Phenylobacterium zucineum HLK1: one gene and its partner. The protein of the gene in region 1 binds, or shares a complex with, the protein of each later gene. Links are inferred from orthologs where the notes say so. Each region holds a gene or a part of one and is shown in the gene's direction. Other genes may lie near its edges. The genes, in order: tsaD and tsaE.

What was found.
Region 2: the proteins of tsaD (region 1) and tsaE are in contact, whole or in part, in a crystal structure (PDB 6N9A), measured with the Thermotoga maritima proteins. The link is inferred for Phenylobacterium zucineum HLK1 from one-to-one orthologs. Residues at the interface, in WP_004082750.1 of Thermotoga maritima: Cys10, Asp11, Arg49, His50, Leu82, Gly84, Gly135, Gly136, Glu154, Thr155, Leu156, Asp157, Asp158, Ser159, Glu162, Asp165, Lys166, Arg169, Leu170, Tyr175, Lys213, Thr214, Leu217, Tyr218, Gln221, Arg222, Asn324; in WP_004082108.1 of Thermotoga maritima: Leu37, Gly38, Lys46, Lys57, Val59, Lys60, Ser61, Thr63, Phe64, Thr65, Leu66, Met67, Val69, Pro71, Tyr82, Arg83, Leu84, Asp86, Asp88, Phe89, Asp93, Ile128, Asp130, Glu131, Arg134.

Annotation. Positions count from the first base shown.
Region 1 is NC_011144.1:3,849,181-3,857,320, forward strand. The notes cover bases 5,331-8,140. They hold tsaD (tRNA (adenosine(37)-N6)-threonylcarbamoyltransferase complex transferase subunit TsaD), read left to right. Parts: upstream 5,331-6,087; coding sequence 6,088-7,194; downstream 7,195-8,140. Other genes in these bases: hemC (hydroxymethylbilane synthase), read right to left, coding at 5,331-6,016; PHZ_RS18855 (NAD(P)H-dependent glycerol-3-phosphate dehydrogenase), read left to right, coding at 7,191-8,140. In the rest of the region: PHZ_RS18825 (methyl-accepting chemotaxis protein), read left to right, coding at 1-1,589; PHZ_RS18830 (heme biosynthesis HemY N-terminal domain-containing protein), read right to left, coding at 1,695-3,209; PHZ_RS18835 (COG4223 family protein), read right to left, coding at 3,206-4,027; PHZ_RS18840 (uroporphyrinogen-III synthase), read right to left, coding at 4,024-4,728; PHZ_RS23275 (hypothetical protein), read left to right, coding at 4,917-5,057; more of hemC, read right to left, coding at 5,054-5,330.
Region 2 is NC_011144.1:197,477-205,750, reverse strand. The notes cover bases 2,846-5,789. They hold tsaE (tRNA (adenosine(37)-N6)-threonylcarbamoyltransferase complex ATPase subunit type 1 TsaE), read left to right. Parts: upstream 2,846-4,051; coding sequence 4,052-4,528; downstream 4,529-5,789. Other genes in these bases: PHZ_RS01100 (nucleotidyltransferase family protein), read left to right, coding at 5,615-5,789; amgK (N-acetylmuramate/N-acetylglucosamine kinase AmgK), read left to right, coding at 4,512-5,618; PHZ_RS01115 (GNAT family N-acetyltransferase), read left to right, coding at 3,183-4,055; PHZ_RS01120 (CoA-acylating methylmalonate-semialdehyde dehydrogenase), read right to left, coding at 2,846-3,080. Also shown: cell division protein ZapE, read right to left, coding at 1-823; PHZ_RS01125 (hypothetical protein), read left to right, coding at 916-1,449; more of PHZ_RS01120, read right to left, coding at 1,584-2,845; more of PHZ_RS01100, read left to right, coding at 5,790-6,331; double-strand break repair protein AddB, read left to right, coding at 6,328-8,274. UniProt on the Escherichia coli protein: Required for the formation of a threonylcarbamoyl group on adenosine at position 37 (t(6)A37) in tRNAs that read codons beginning with adenine.

The DNA of each region.
Region 1 (8,140 bases):
ACCAGGTGACCAAGGACCTTGCCGACTACCGCGGCGGGATCGAGGTGGTCGGCTCGATGCTAGGCGTCGACTTCGCCACCGCGGTGGCGTTCGTCCAGCCCTTCGAGGAACACTATGCGCGGATGACCGACACGCTCGCCCAGGCGCGCAACGTCGTGCAGGCCGACGCGGACCGGCGGGCGAAGGAAAGCGCCGCCCAGGCGGCGATGACCGGCAAGATCGTCATGGGCGGCTCGCTGCTGACCCTGCTGGCGGTGGCCTGGCTTTCGGCGGCGGTCATCATGGGCGTGCGGCGCGGCATCCGCGGCATCGCCCAGGGCACCGAGGCGCTGGCGGGCGGCGACCACGACGTCGACCTCGAGCCGCTGCAGCGCGGCGACGAACTCGGCGCGATCGTGCGCGGCCTCGGCGTCTTCAAGGAAAACCTCCAGCGCATGGACGCCATGCGCAAGGAGCAGGAGGAGAGCCGGGCGCGGGAAGCGGCCATGCGCGAGCAGGTCGAGGCCGAACGCGCCAAGACCCAGGAAGCCCAGGTCGCGGTCGTGCACGCGCTGGCCGAAGGCCTGGCGCGGCTCTCGCAGGGCGACCTGAAGCATCGCCTCGCCACCCCGTTCACCGCCGAGTACGAGCAGCTGCGCACCGACTTCAACGGCGCCGTGGCCAAGCTCGAGGACGCCATGAAGGTGATCGCGGCCAACGCCGGCCAGATCAACATCGGCGCCGACCAGATCGCCAATGCGTCCGATGACCTGTCCAAGCGCACCGAGCAGCAGGCGGCCAGCCTGGAAGAGACCGCCGCGGCGCTCGACCAGATCACCGCCACGGTCCGCAAGACCGCCGAGGGGGCCAGCCACGCCCGCGACGTGGTCGCCGCCGCCAGGGACGACGGCGAGCGCTCGGGCGAGGTGGTCCGAAACGCCGTGGCCGCCATGAACGAGATCGAGAAGTCCTCGGGCGAGATCAGCCAGATCATCGGCGTCATCGACGAGATCGCCTTCCAGACCAACCTGCTGGCCCTGAACGCGGGGGTGGAAGCCGCCCGCGCCGGCGACGCCGGCAAGGGCTTCGCGGTCGTCGCTTCCGAGGTTCGGGCCCTGGCCCAGCGCTCGGCCGACGCGGCCAAGGAGATCAAGACCCTGATCTCGGCGTCCACCCAGCAGGTGGGGCAGGGCGTCACCCTCGTCGGCGAGGCGGGCGAGGCCCTGAACCGGATCGTCTCGAAGGTCACCGAGATCAACAGCGTCGTCTCGGAGATCGCCGCCTCGGCCCAGGAGCAGGCCACCGGCCTCAACGAGGTGAACACGGCCGTCAACCAGATGGACCAGCTCACCCAGCAGAACGCCGCCATGGTGGAGGAATCCACCGCCGCCAGCCATGCGCTGCGCAGCGAGGCCGCCGAGCTGCGCCGCCTGATCGGCGAGTTCGACACCGGGCAGCCGGCGCCGGCCGAGCGGGCCCCAGCGCCGAGGCCCGCAGCGGCCCGGCCGGCGATTTCCGCCGCCGCCCCGGCGCCAGCGCCGCGCGCCAGGGTCGCCTACGCCTCCGGCGCGGCGACCGCCGCCCGGGTGGACTCCTGGGAGGAGTTCTAGGGCAGGAGTTCCGAGGAGAGCAGCGCCCCCGGTCCGGGGGCCTTGCGAGCGCCCGGCGAGTCCCTCGCCGGGCGTTTTCTTATCGGGTCACGGGGATCGGCGGCGCTACTTGGCGGCGCGGGGCCCGGTCGCCAGACGCCGCCGTCCGCCGCCCCGGCGGCCGCTTCCCGTTCCCGGTCCGGGCAGGGCCGGCGGCTCGGGTTCGCCGTAGTCCTCGGCCTCGACCGGATAGAGGACCGGCTCGGTCAGCATGGGCTCGTCGTCATAGGCCAGCGGCAGCTCCGGCAGCTCGCGCAGGGTGCGCTCGGCCCGCTCGTGGCGCGGATGGATCAGCTCGCCGCTCTCGGCGTAGGTGATGACGAGGCGGGCCCAGTCCGAGGCGTGGTAGGCGAAGGCGCGGCCCTCGGGGTCGAGGTCGGACCAGTCCGGCTCGTGCGGGGCGCTGATGCCCCGCGCCAGCCAGACCCTGGCCTCGTCGGGGGCTCCGGCGGCGAAGGCCGCCCGGGCCATCAGGCCGGCGATGCGGGCCGTGACCGGCTCGGCCTCCAGCGCGCCGGCGGCCTCGTGCGCGGCGGCCGGCTCGCCGGCGATCAGCGCACGCTCGACGTGCAGGATCAGGCTCTCGCGGTGGGTGGGATTGACCGCGGCCAGCTCGGACAGGCGCTGGGCCCGTTCGCGCGGGGTCTCGTCGGTGCGCAGGTCGCGGTAGGCGAGCCACAGCGCCGGATGCGGCGCGACCCGCCAGGCGTTCTCGACCGTCGCGGCGGCCCGGCCGACCTTGCCGGCCTGGGCCAGCAGGCGCGCGGCCATCACCACGCCGGGCGCGAAGCCGGGGGCGAGCTTGGCCGCCTCGACGGCGTGGTCCATGGCCAGGGCCCGGGCCTTGGGTTCGGGCGCATGCTCGAGCTGGGCGGCCGAGGCGGCCAGAAGCGCCGCGCGCGCCCGCTCGGCCACCACCGGCGGCACGATCTTGCGGTCCAGCGCGCCCTTCATGAGGTCCAGCGCCTGGGGCCAGTCGCCGGCCTCCAGCTTGGCCTCCAGCAGGGCCCGCCAGGCCCAGCGGGCGGTGCGGGCCTCGCCATAGGCCTCCTGGGCGTGGCGCAGCGCCGTCTCGCGCGCGCCCTGGGCGGCGGCGAGCTGCATCAGGCCCTTGTGGCCGGCCAGCCGCATCTCGGGAAAGCCCAGCATGGCCGTGTAGGCGGCGCGGGCCTCGTCCAGGTCCCCGGCGGCCTCGGCGGCCTGGGCGGCGAGCACGCGGACCAGGCCCGGCGCGTCCGACGCCAGGTCGGCCGCCTTGCGGGCGAGGCGCCGCGCCTCGGAGCCGTCGCCGCCCGCCGCGGCCAGGAAACCCCGGGAGAGCACGTCGCTGGCCTGCCGCCGGCGCGCCTCGGCTCTCGCCCGTTCGGCCCGCTGCGGCGCATCCAGGATCCACAGCACCGTGCGCCAGGCGACGGCGGCGAGCAGGCTGGCCAGCAGCGCGATGAGGATCGCCGCCGCGGCCGTCATGTCGGCGCGCCAGCCCAGCCAGACCACGCTGGCCCGCCCCGGATCGCCGGTCAGGGCGAGGACGGCCACCGCCACGGCGGCCACCATGAAGAAGACGATCGCGGCGCGGATCATTCAGCCTCTCCATCGCCGAAGTCGCGGATCGCGCGCGCCCGGAGGCTGGCGGCCTGCCGGTCGATCACCGCCCGGCGCTCGGCCTGGGCCAGCCAGGGCGACATGGCCTCGCGCGCGGCCGGCGGCAGGGTCTCCAGCGCCTCCAGCGCGCCCACCACGTCGCCTTCGGCCAAGGCGCGCTCGGCGCGGGCCAGGGCGGCGTCCGGCCCCGACCCCGAGACGTTGCTGATCCGCCGGACGCTCACGATCCGGGTCACGACATAGAGGATGCGGTCGGCCAGCCGGTCCCCGGCGTCGGGAGCCCGCGCCGCGCTGGCCGCGCGCGCGGCGTAGTCGGGGAAGCTGGCGGCGAGCGCGGCCCGGCTGGGCGCCCCCATCTCGGCGACAGGGGCGAGGGCCGCCAGCTCGGGCAGGCCCGGCGCGGCCGCGCGCAGCGCGGCGAGCTCTCCGCCGAACGGGGTCGAGGCCTGGGTGGCGTCCACCAGCGCCGCGGCGGCCAGGGCGGCGGCTGCGGCCTCGCTGGATCGGGCGCCGCGGCTCTCCAGCTCGGCGATGCGGGCGTTCAGGCGGTCGATCTCGGCGGCTTCCGGCGACGGCTCGGGCGGCGGGGCGGGCTCGGGCGCGGCGATCTCGGCCGCGGGCTGCGGCTCCTGCGCGGGCGCGCCCTCCCACAGCCGCGGCGCCAGCACGGCGGCGCCGGCGCCGGCCAGGACGCAGAGCACGCAGAGCGCCATCAGCGACCAGAGGCCCAGGCCCAGCGGCCGACGGCGGTACTCGGCGGGGTTCTTCGGCAGGGCGGGATCGGTGGAGGCGGTCATGGCCGGCGGTCGATCAGGTTGAGGAGCGCCGCTTCGAGCGGGAACGGCGGATAGGTCTTGGCGGCGAGCGGCGTGCGGGCCAGCGGCTTGATGACCGCCTTGGAGAGGCCGAGCGCGCGCAGCTCGGGCGCGGGGTGGGCCTTCAGCACCTTGGCCAGCACCTGCGCCGCCCGCGGCGAGTGCAGCAGGGCCGCATCGGAATGCACCAGGGCCTCGGCGGCCTCGTCGCTGAGCGCCACCGGCGCGGTCTCGTAGAGGACGAGGCGGCGGGCCTCGACGCCGTGCTTCTCGAGGGCGCCGGCGAGATCCCCGGCCGGCTCGGCGGCGCCGGGATGCAGCACCGCGCCCTTCAGCTCGCCCCGACGGATGCCGATGCCTTCGGCCAGGGCCTCGACGTCGCCGTCGGCCGACAGCACCGAGCGGAAGCCGGCCTGCCGCGCCGCCTGCGCCGTGGCGGCGCCGACCGCGAAGACCCTCAGGTTCCGCTCGCCGCAGGCGTCGGCGAAGGCGCGCACGCCGTTGGCCGAGGTGAAGGCGAGGGCGGCGACCCCGGTCAGGTCCACCTCGACGTCCGGCAGGACGCGGACCGCCAGCAAAGGGGCGACCACGGCCTCGTGGCCCAGCGCGCGCACCCGCTCGGCGGTGGCGTCGGCGCCGGGCTGGGCGCGGGTGATCCAGATGCGTTGTCGGCGGGCCGCCATTGCTCCCTTTGTCGCCCCGAACCTCTTTAGCTTTTGGAAACGACCCTGAAGCGCCGCAGGCCCGGGTTCAATCCCGGTGCGCGCGAAGGCCACAGATGCCGCGCCAAGCGTGACCTTAAAGCGACGGCCGGCGACGGGAACCCGGCGGCGTTCCCGCACCTTCCCCTGCGGACCTTTCGGGAGAGCCCATGCGGATCGGGACGAGCCTGCTGATCCTGGCGGCCGGGATCGCGATCAGCGTCGCGGCCTGGGCGGCCTCGGGCGGACGGCTGTTCCTGGTCTTCCTGCCGCTGGTGTTCGGCCTGCCGCTCCTGTGGCGGCGGCGCTAGAGGACGATGGCGTCGCCGGCCTCTTCCTTCACCGCCAGGCCGAGCGAGAGGCCCAGATCGCGCGCCGAGGCCTCGGGATCCGCCATCTGCGACAGCTCGGCCTCGCCCGAATGACGGAAGCGCAGCTTGCCGTCCGGCGACAGGGCCTCGACGATCAGCTTGCACGTCCCGCCTTCCAACCAGGCATGGGCGCCGATCGGCGTGCGGCACGAGCCCTCCAGCGCGATCAGCGCGCCGCGCTCGGCGGCGACGGCCAGGGTCGTCGGGCGGCAGCGCAGCGCCTGCGCCCACGGCAGGTCGCGGTCGGCGGCGCGGGTCTCGACCGCCAGGGCGCCCTGGCCCGGGGCCGGCGGCGCCTCCTTCGGATCGATCAGGCTCTTGGGCAGGTGGCCGAGGCCCAGGCGGCGCAGCCCCGAGTAGGCCAGCAGGATGGCGTCGTACTCGCCCGCCTCGAGCTTGCCGAGGCGCGTCTCCACGTTGCCGCGCAGCAGCTTGGCTTCCAGGTCGGGGCGGCGGTGCAGGCACTGGGCCTGGCGGCGCAGGCTGGCCGTGCCGAGGATGGCCCCTTCGGTGAGGTCCTCCAGCCGCTCGGGGCCGCGGGAAATGAAGGCGTCGCGGGGATCCTCGCGCTCGGGGATGGCCGCGATGCACAGCCCCTCGGGCAGCTCGGCCGGCATGTCCTTCATCGAGTGGACGGCGCAGTCGATGCGGCCGTCCATCAGGGCTTCCTCGATCTCCTTGGTGAAGAGCCCCTTGCCGCCGATCTCCAGCAGCCGGCGGTCCTGCACCCGGTCGCCCGTGGTGGTGATCGGGATCAGCGGCGCGACCCGCTCCACCTCGGCGGCGTTGTCGGGGTCCACGCCAAGGGCGGCGGCGATCCGGCGCTGGACGATGCCCGACTGGGTCAGGCTCAGCTTGGAGCCGCGGGCTCCGATCCGGACGACAGGTTGCGTGGGCACGGTGGGCGGTCTACCTCGGGGCCAGGATTGAGAAGGGCCTGCTACAGGAGCGGGCCGCCCCCGGCAACCGGATGACCGACACCCAGACCACCCTTCATGGCCAGACCGTCCTTGGCCTGGAGACCAGCTGCGACGAGACCGCCGCCGCCGTGGTCCGCCTGGAGGATGGCCGCGCGCAGGTCCTGTCGTCGGTCGTCGGCAGCCAGGTGGCCCAGCACGCGCCGTTCGGCGGCGTGGTGCCCGAGATCGCCGCGCGGGCGCATGTGGAGAGCATCGACGCCATCGTCGAGCGCGCTCTCGCCGAGGCCGGCCTCGGCTACGGCGACCTGACCGGCGTGGCGGCCACCGCCGGCCCCGGCCTGGTGGGCGGGGTGATGGTCGGCCTGTCGTTCGGCAAGGCGGTGGCGCTGGCCCGGAGCCTGCCGCTCGTCGCCGTCAACCACCTGGAGGGCCACGCCGTCTCGGCCCGGCTCGGCGCCGACATCCCCTATCCGTTCCTGCTCCTGCTGGTCTCCGGCGGCCACTGCCAGCTGCTCGAGGTGGCGGGGGTCGGCGCCTGCCGCCGCCTGGGGTCGACCATCGACGACGCCGCCGGCGAGGCCTTCGACAAGATCGCCAAGACCCTGGGCCTGCCCTATCCCGGCGGCCCGGCGCTGGAGACGCTGGCCGAAGGCGGCGACGCGGCGCGGTTCGTCCTGCCGCGCATGCTGCTGGGCCGGAAGGACTGCGACTTCTCGTTCTCGGGCCTGAAGACCGCCGCCGCGCGCATCGCCGAGGGGCTGAACACCGACGCCGAGCGGCGCGACCTGGCCGCCGCGGTGCAGGCCGCCATCGCCGGCCAGCTCGCCGAGCGTTCCGACCGGGCCATGAAGGGCTACGCGCAGGGCCATCTGGGCCGCGGCCTGCGTTTCGTGGTGGCCGGCGGGGTCGCCGCCAACCGCACTGTCCGGGCGCGGCTCACCGAGACCGCGCAGGCGCGGGGCTTCAGCTTCCACGCCCCGCCGCTCGCCTACTGCACCGACAACGCCGCGATGATCGCGCTGGCCGGCGCCGAGCGCCTGGCGCTGGGGCTCGCCGACGGGCTCGACGCCGTCGCCCGCCCGCGCTGGCCGCTGGACGAGGCGGCGGCCGCCGCCAGTCCGACCCATCTTCCCGGCCGCAAGGGAGCCAAGGCATGAAGCGCGCCGGCGTCATCGGCGGCGGGGCCTGGGGCACCGCGCTGGCCCAGGTCTGCGTCCGCGCGGGCCTCGAGACCGTGCTGTGGGCGCGCGAGCCCGAGGTCGTCGCCGGGATCAACGAGAGCCACGAGAACCCGCTGTTCCTGCCGGGCGTGGCGCTGGAGCCCGCCCTGCGCGCCACCCACGACTTCGCGGACCTCGCTGGCTGCGACCTCGTCCTGGCGGTCGCGCCCGCCCAGTTCCTGCGGCCGACGCTGGAGGCCTTCGCCCCCCACGCCCGGGACGGCCTGCCGATCGTCCTGTGCGCCAAGGGCATCGAGCAGCGCTCGCTGAAGCTGATGACGCAGGTGCTGGCCGAGACGGCGCCGCACGCCGCCCCCGCCGTGCTCTCGGGCCCCAGCTTCGCTGGCGAGGTGGCCCGCGGCCTGCCCACCGCCGTGACCCTGGCCTGCCCGGACGAGGCGCTGGGCCGGCGCCTGGCCCAGACGATCGCCACCCCGACCTTCCGGCCCTACGCCGCCTTCGACATGGTGGGGGCCGAGGCGGGCGGGGCGATCAAGAACGTGCTCGCCATCGCCTGCGGCATCTCCGAGGGCCGCGGGCTCGGCCGCTCGGCGCACGCCTCGCTGATCACCCGCGGATTCGCCGAGATGACCCGGCTGGGGGTGGCCCTGGGCGCCCGGGCCGAGACCCTGCGCGGCCTCTGCGGCCTGGGCGACCTCGTGCTCACCTGCTCCAGCGCGCAATCGCGCAACATGAGCGTGGGCCTGGCGCTGGGCGGCGGCCAGACGCTGCAGGAGGCGCTGGCGGGGAAGCTTTCGGTGGCCGAAGGCGTCGCCTCCGCGCCCGCCGTGCGCGAACTCGCGGCCAGGCTCGGAGTGGACGCGCCGATCAGCGAGGCGGTGGCCGCCATCCTCGCCGGCGAGATCGATGTGGACACCGCGAT
Region 2 (8,274 bases), 3.7 Mb from region 1 along the record:
GCAGCCCGCCCGAGGCGTTCGGGAAGGTGATCCGCCGGCCCAGCACCTCCAGCGTCTCACCCAGCTCGTCCTCGTCCTCGGGCCCCAGCATCTCGCGCCACAGCCGGTCGAAGGACCGCTCGTTGTCCGGGTCGATGGGCGAGAACCAGACGCCCGCGGCCCGCAGCCGGTCCAGCCGGTAGTCGTGCGGCCCCGCCACCGAGACCACCTCCACCTTGGACTTCAGGAGCTCGATGAACGGCAGGAAGAGCTGGCGGTTGATGCCGTCCTTGTAGAGCTGGTCGGGCAGCCGGTTCGAGGTGGCCACCAGGGTCACGCCGCGATCGAACAGCGCCTCGAACAGCCGGCCCAGGATCATGGCGTCGGCGATGTCGGTGACCTGGAACTCGTCGAAGCAGAGCAGGCTCGCCCGCTCGGCGACCACGTCGGCCACGGGCGGGATCGGATCGTCCCCCTTCGACTGGCCGAAGCGCGCCTTGCGGGCGGCGGGATCGCCCTTGCGCCAGGCGTCGATCAGCCGGTGGACCTCGCCCATGAAGACGTGGAAGTGCGTGCGCCGCCGCTTCTCGACCGGGGCGGTCTCGAAGAAGAGGTCCATCAGCATGGACTTTCCCCGGCCCACGGGCCCCACGAGGTAGACCCCCCGCCGGCTCTCGGGCGCGCGCTTGCGGAACAGGGCCTTGAGCCCCGAGGCGGGCTGGGCGTCCGCCAGCTCCCCCTCCAGGCGGACGAGGGCGGCCAGGGCGGCGGCCTGGGCCGGGTCCGGGCGGATCACGCCTTCGGCGAGGCGGGCGTCGTAGGCGGCTTGCAGCGCGGACGGCATCGGGTCCTCGCCTAGCGGCCGGCGACGGCCGGCGCAAGGAACGGCCGCTTCGCCACGGGGTTCAGGAAGGGAAGCAAGAAGGAGCCCCGACCATGGCCGACCAAGACGACCGCAACTTCAGCCCCAGCCAGGCCGAGGCGAATCGGGCCCGCATGCAGGGCGGCGGCCTGGGCGCGCGCGAGATGGACGAGCAGCGCGACCCGAACAGGTTCCAGACCGCCACCAATCCCGAGCAGCGCAGCTTTGAGGGCGACCTCGACGGCGCCACCAACGCCGACCGGCCAAGCCAGGCCGAGTTCGGCGACAGCGACATCGCGGCCGCGGGTGAAGAGGCTGGAGCCGAGGGCCAGCGGCGGGACGGCTGGGGCCTCGACCCCGACCTGGGCCGCGACGAGGCGGGCATGGGCGACGTGCGCGGCGACCTGGGGGCCGGCACGCCCGCCAATGTCGACGTCCACAAGCTGGGCCAGGAGGACAATCCCCAGCAGGACTGGGGCGACCCGGCCGACGAGGGGACGGTGTTCTCGTCCACCAACAACAACCGTCCCGGCCGCACCGAGCTGGAGCGCGGCCAGGGCGCCAAGACCCGCGCCCACAACAAGGACATCGTCAGCCGCCGGACGTAGGGACGGCGTCCTCCCCTTCGGGGGAGGCGGCCCGAAATGGGTTTGAGGGGGCTTCCGCCGCCGAACCGCGCGGACGAAGCCCCCTCGTTCGCTTCGCGACAGCTCCCCCGAGGGGGAGCCGACGCTGCTGGGCGCTACTTCATCGTCGGGATGACGAAGGCGCTGTCCTCGACGGCGCCTTCCGGCCAGCGGGCGGTGATCGTCTTCACCTTGGTGTAGAACTTCACCCCTTCCATGCCGTGCTGGTTGGTGTCGCCGAAGGCGCTGCGCTTCCAGCCGCCGAAGGTGTGGTAGGCCACCGGCACCGGGATCGGCACGTTGATCCCGACCATGCCGACGTTGACGCGGGAGGCGAACTCGCGCGCGGCCCGGCCGTTGCGGGTGAAGATCGCCACGCCGTTGCCGTACTGGTGCTCTGACGGCAGGCGCAGGGCCTCCTCGAAGCTCTCGGCCCGCACGATCTGCAGGACGGGCCCGAAGATCTCTTCCTGGTAGGTCTTCATCGAAGGCTTCACCTGGTCGAACAGGCTGGGGCCGATGAAGTAGCCCTTCTCATAGCCCTGCAGGCTGAAGCCGCGGCCGTCGACGACCAGCTCGGCGCCTTCGTCCGCGCCCATCTGGATGTAGTCGCTGACCCGCTTCTTGTGGGCCTCCGACACCACCGGGCCGTACTGCGCGGCGGGGTCGGTCGATAGGCCGACCTTCAGGGTGTCGATCTCGGCCAGCACGCGCTCGCGCAGCTCGTCGGCGGTCTTCCTGCCCACCGGCACGACCACCGGCAGGGCCATGCAGCGCTCGCCGGCCGAGCCGTAGGCGGCGCCGATCAGGTCCTTGGTCGCCTGCTCCAGGTCGGCGTCGGGCAGGATGATGCCGTGGTTCTTGGCCCCGCCCATGGCCTGGACCCGCTTACCCGCAGCCGTGCCGCGGCTGTAGACGTAGTGGGCGATGTCGGACGAGCCCACGAAGCTCACCGCCTTGATGTCGGCGTGGTCGAGGATGGCGTCCACCGCGACCTTGTCGCCGTGCACGACGTTCAGCACGCCCGCGGGCGCGCCGGCCTCCATCATCAGCTCGGCCAGGCGCACCGGCACCGTCGGATCCTTCTCCGACGGCTTCAGGATGAAGCTGTTGCCCGTCGCGATGGCGATGCCGAACATCCACATCGGGATCATGGCCGGGAAGTTGAACGGGGTGATCCCCGCGCAGACGCCCAGCGGCTGGCGCATCGAATAGACGTCGATCCCGGGGCCCGCGCCCTCGGTGTACTCGCCCTTCAGCACGTGCGGGATGCCGCAGGCGAACTCGATGACCTCCAGGCCGCGCTGGATGTCGCCCTTGGAGTCGGCGATCACCTTGCCGTGCTCGGACGACAGGATCTCGGCCAGCTCGTCCATGCGGGCTTCCACCAGCCGCTTGAACTCGAACATGACCCGGGCGCGCCGCTGCGGATTGACCAGGGCCCAGGTCTGCTGCGCCCGCAGCGCCGACTGGACCGCCTTGTCGAGCTCGGCCTCGGTCGCCAGGGCGACGCGGGCCTGCACCTCGCCGGTGTTGGGGTTGAACACGTCGCCGAAGCGGCCGGACTGGCCTGCAACGGGCGCGCCGTCGATGAAATGGGTGATGTCTCGCATGGCCGGCGTTCTACGCCCAACGCCCCGGAGCGCCTAGCTTCCGTTGCGGGAGGCGCCGCCCGGCGCTTGCCCGCGAGCGGGACGGCGGCGCATGTTCCGCCCATGACCGCGTTGAGCCACGCCCCGGCCCTGGCGCGCCCGAGGGGCGCCGACCACATCGTGGACGCCCTGATCGCCGAGCGCGCGCCGAAGCTGTCGGGCTCGGCCGCCTGGCCCGTGCTGCGCCCGCTGCTCTACGCCCTGCTGGACTACGGCAAGGCGCGGCGGATGGCCGACGCGATCGCCCCGCTCCCCGGCCGCGCGGCCCTGGAGCACGTCTCCGAGCTGCTGTCGGTGCAGGTGGCGGCCAGCGGACTCGACCGCGTGCCCGCGCAGGGCCGGGCGATCGTGGTCTGCAACCACCCCACCGGCATCGCCGACGGCGTGGCCGTCTACGACGCGCTGAAGGCCCTGCGCCCCGACATCTGCTTCTACGCCAACGCCGACGCCCACCGGGTCTGCCCCGGCTTCGAGGAGGTGCTGATCCCCGTGGAATGGGTCGAGGGCAAGCGCACCCGCGAGCGCACGCGCCTGACCCTGCAGCTGACCCGCGAGGCGATGGAGGCCGAGCGGTGCCTGGTGATCTTCCCAGCCGGCCGGCTGGCGCGCCGGCAGCCCGACGGGGGGCTCGCCGATCCGCCCTGGGCGCCGTCGGCGGTCTCGCTGGCCCGGAAGTACGAGGCGCCCGTCGTGCCGGTCCACGTGGCGGGCCCCTGGTCGACGCTGTTCCACTTCTTCCACGGGCTCTCGCAGGAGCTGCGCGACATCACCCTCTTCCACGAGCTGCTGAACAAGCGCGGGCGCCGCTTCGACCTGACGGTCGGCCATCCCGTCGCGCCCGAACGCCTGGCCGGGGATCCCGCCGAGGCGACGCTGGCGCTCAAGGCGCACGTCGAGGGGATCCTTCCCGCCGATCCGGACCGGGCCTTCGCATGATCCTCGCGGCCGAGGGCGAGTTCCGCCTCGACGACGAGGCGGCCACGGCGCGGCTGGGCGCGGCGATCGCGGCCGGGCTGAAGCCGGGCGAGGCGGTCTGCCTCTCCGGGCCGCTGGGGGCCGGCAAGTCCACCCTGGCCCGGGCCCTGGTGCGGGCGCTGACGACGCCGGCCGAGGACGTCCCCTCGCCCACCTTCACCCTGGTGCAGTTCTACGAGGGCCCGCGACTGAAGGTCGCCCACTTCGACCTCTATCGCCTCTCGAACCCGGACGAGGCCTATGAGATCGGTCTGGACGAGGCGCTGGACGAGGGCGCGGCGGTGGTCGAATGGCCCGAGCGGCTGGAGGGCCGCCTCCCGCCCGACCGACTCGATGTAGAGATCGCGCTCTCGGAAGACGACGCAGACGGCAGGCGCGTGCGGCTCACACCGCATGGCGCCTGGGAAGGACGAGGGCTTGAGTTCCGCGCCTGACATCTCGGACCGCGAGGCCCTGAAGGCCGGGTTCCTGCGCGCCGCCGGCTTCGGCCAGGCGCGCCGCCAGCCGCTGGGCGGCGACGCCTCGACGCGCAGCTACGAGCGCCTGTTCGCCCCCGACGGCCGGACGTTCATCTTCATGGACCAGCCGCCGGCGCTGGAGAGCGTGGTCTGCCCGCCCAGGGCCACGCCGGAGGAGCGCCGGGCGCTCGGCTACAACGCGGCCGCGCGCCTGGCGGCTGGCTCGGTGGCCGCCTTCGTCACCACCGCCGCCTTCCTGCGCGAGCGCGGTCTCTCGGCGCCGCAGATCCTGGCCCACGACGTCGAGGCCGGCCTCGCGGTGCTGGAGGACCTCGGCGATGGCCTGTTCGCCACCCTGATCGCCCAGGGGCAGGCCGAGGCGCCGCTCTACGAGGCGGCCGTCGATGTGCAGGTCGCCATGCAGGCCGAACCGCCGCCGGACGTGCTGCGCGCCGACGGCTGCGCGTGGCCGCTGCTCACCTACGACGCGCTGGCGCTCAAGGTCGCCACCGACACCTTCCTCGAGTTCTGGCCGAGGTTCGCCGGCCTGCCGGAGTTCGGCCCCGAGGCGGTGGCGGAATGGGAGGCCCTGTGGGCGCCGGTCTGGGTCTGGGGCGAGGCCGGCGCCTCGGTCTTCACCCACCGCGACTTCCACGCCCAGAACCTGCTCTGGCTTCCCGAGCGCGCGGGAGCCGCGCGCGTCGGCCTGCTCGATTTCCAGGACGCCCTGAAGGCCCATCCGGCCTGGGATCTCCTGCACCTGCTGCAGGACGCCCGCCGCGACGTCTCGCCCGAGCTCGAAGCCGTCATGCTGGAGCGCTACCTGCGGGCCCGGCCGGATCTCGACGCCAGCCGGTTCCTTTTCGAGTATCGGGCGCTGGCCGCCTCCAACGCCGCGCGCATCCTCGGCCGGGTGTTCGCCCGGCAGGCGCTGCTGGGGCGGCCGCAGTACAAGGCCTTCATGCCGCGCACCTGGCGCTACCTGGAGCGCAACCTGCAGGATCCCGAGCTCGCCGGCCTGAAGGCCTGGTTCGACCGCCACGTTCCGCCCGAGGCCCGCGCGTGAGCCAGGCGCCCACGACGGCGATGGTGCTGGCGGCGGGGCTCGGCACCCGCATGCGGCCGCTGACGGACACCACGCCCAAGTGCCTGGTCCCGGTGGCGGGCCGGCCGCTGATCGACCACGTGCTGGACGAGTTGGTCGCCGCCGGCGTCACCCGCGCCGTGGTCAACGTCCACCACTTCGCCGACCAGGTGGAGGCGCACCTGGCGCGCCGCACGGACCTCGAGATCCGCATCTCCGACGAGCGGGCCGAGCTGCTGGATTCCGGCGGCGGCATCCAGCACGCCCGGCCGCTGCTGGGCGATGAGCCGATCTTCGTCGCCAACATCGACTCGCTGTGGATCACCGAGGGCGAGCCGCCGCTGGAGACCCTGAAGCGGGTCTGGGACCCGGCGGCCATGGACATCCTCCTGCTGCTGGTCCGCCGCGGCCACGGCCTGGGCTTCGAGGGGCCCAACGGCTTCTTCATGGACGCGCAGGGCCGACTGACCCATTCGGTCGCGCCCAAGCCGCCGACGCCCTACGCCAACACCGGCTTCGGCATCCTCAAGCCCCAGGTCCTCGACGCCTCGCCCAGGACGGGCCCGTTCTCGATCCTGCCGGTCTGGCATGAGCTGCAGGCCGCAGGCCGGCTCCGCGGCGTGGCCATGGACGCTTTCTGGATGCACGTGGGCGACCCCGCCGCGCGCGAGGCGGCGGAGCAGAGGCTGTCGTGACCCGCTTCTTCGAGCGGCCGGGTCCTCGCTGGTTCAACATCCCGGCGCACCGGCCGTTCGCCGAAGACCTCGCCCGCGGGCTCTACGAGGCCCTGGCCGACGACGGGCCCGAGGCGCTGTCGGACGCCCTCGTCCTCCTGCCCACCCGGCGCGGGGCGCGGGCGGTGGCCGACGCCTTCGTGCGCGCCGCGGGCGGCCGGGCCGTCCTGCCGCCGCAGATGCGCCCGCTGGGCGACCTCGAGGCCGGCGAGCCGCCGTTCGAGCCGGGCGACCTGGCCCTCGACCTGCCCGCCGCCATCGACCCGCTGCGCCGGCGCTTCGAGCTGACGCGGCTGGTGGCCGGGCACTGGCGGCTGCTGCCGGGCCGCGAGCTGACCGCCTCGGCGGCGCTGGAGCTGGCCGACGCCCTGGGCGCCTTCCTAGACAGCCTGCAGATCGAGGAGGCCGAGGCCGGCGAGAAGCTGGCGGGCCTGGTCGAGGCCGACCTCGCCGAGCACTGGCGGGTCAGCCGCGAGTTCCTCGAGACGGCGCTGACCGAATGGCCCAGGCGCCTCGCCGAGCTGGGCCTGGTGGACGTCAGCGAGCGGCGCGTGCGCCTGCTACGGCGGCTGGCCGACGTCTGGGCCTCGCGCCCGCCGCAGGGGGTGCTGGTGGCGGCCGGCTCCACGGGCACCGCCCCGGCCACCGCCGACCTCCTGGCGGTGATCGCCGCCGCCCCGCGCGGCGCGGTCGTCGTCCCGGGCCTCGACGACAGCCTGGCCGAGAGCGCCTGGCGCGAGGTGGACGAGCAGCATCCGCAGGGCGCCCTGCGCCGCCTGCTGGCGCGCACCGGCATAGACCGTAAGCACGTCGAGGTCTGGCCTGCCGCCCTGGCGCACCAGACCCAGGGCCGCTGGCGCCGCCGGGTGATCAACGAGGCCCTGCGGCCGCCGCGCGCCACCGCCGACTGGCTGCACGCCATCGAGCAGCTCCGCGCCGAGGCCGACGCCGAGGGGCTCGATCCTATCGCCGAGGGGCTGAAGGGCCTCTCCCTCGTCAGCGCGCGGGCCGAGGAGGAGGCCGCCACGGTCGCCGCCCTGCTGCTGCGCGAGGCGCTGGAGACGCCCGAGAAGACCGCCGCCCTCGTCACGCCCGACCAGGTGCTGGCGCGCCGGGTGACGGCCAAGCTGGCGCGCTGGGGCGTCGTGCCGGACTCCTCCGCCGGCGAGCCGCTGGCCGGCTGCCGCTGCGGCGTGCTGGCCGGCCTCGTCGCGCGCGCCGCGGTCGATCCCCTGGCGCCGGTCACCCTGCTCGCGCTGCTGAAGCATCCCTACGTCCGGCTCGGCCTGGACGGCGACGACCTGGCCCGCCGCCGCGACGTGCTGGAGCGCCACGGCCTGCGCGGCGCCCGGCCCTGGACCTGGGCGGGCCTGCGGGCGCGCCTGGCGGAGAAGGGCCGGGGCCTCGACGCCCTGCCGCTGGTCGACCGTCTCGAGGACCTGCTCTCGGCCCTGCAGGCCGCCTGCGCCGAGGGTCCAGTGGCCGAGGCCGCCCGCGCCGTCACCGCCGCCATGGAGGCGCTCGCCGCCGGCGCCGACGGCTCGACGGGCGAGCTCTGGGCCGGCCACGGCGGCGAGGCCATGAGCCGCCTGCTCGCCGGCCTGATCCACGAGACCGGCGGCGTCCCGCCCGTCAGCGCCCGCGGCTTCGCCGACCTCTTGTCGCGGCTGATGGAGGGCGAGAGCGTCCGCGCAGGCGGAGCGACCCATCCGCGGCTGCGCATCCTGGGGGCCATCGAGGCCCGGCTGGTGCGCGCCGACCGGCTGGTGGTGGCGGGGCTGGAGGAAGGCGTCTGGCCGCGCGGTGCGCCCCTCGACCCGTTCCTGTCGCGGCCCATGCGCCGCACGCTGGGCCTGCCGCCGCCCGAGCGCCGGGTCGGCCTGTCGGCGCACGACTTCGCCCAG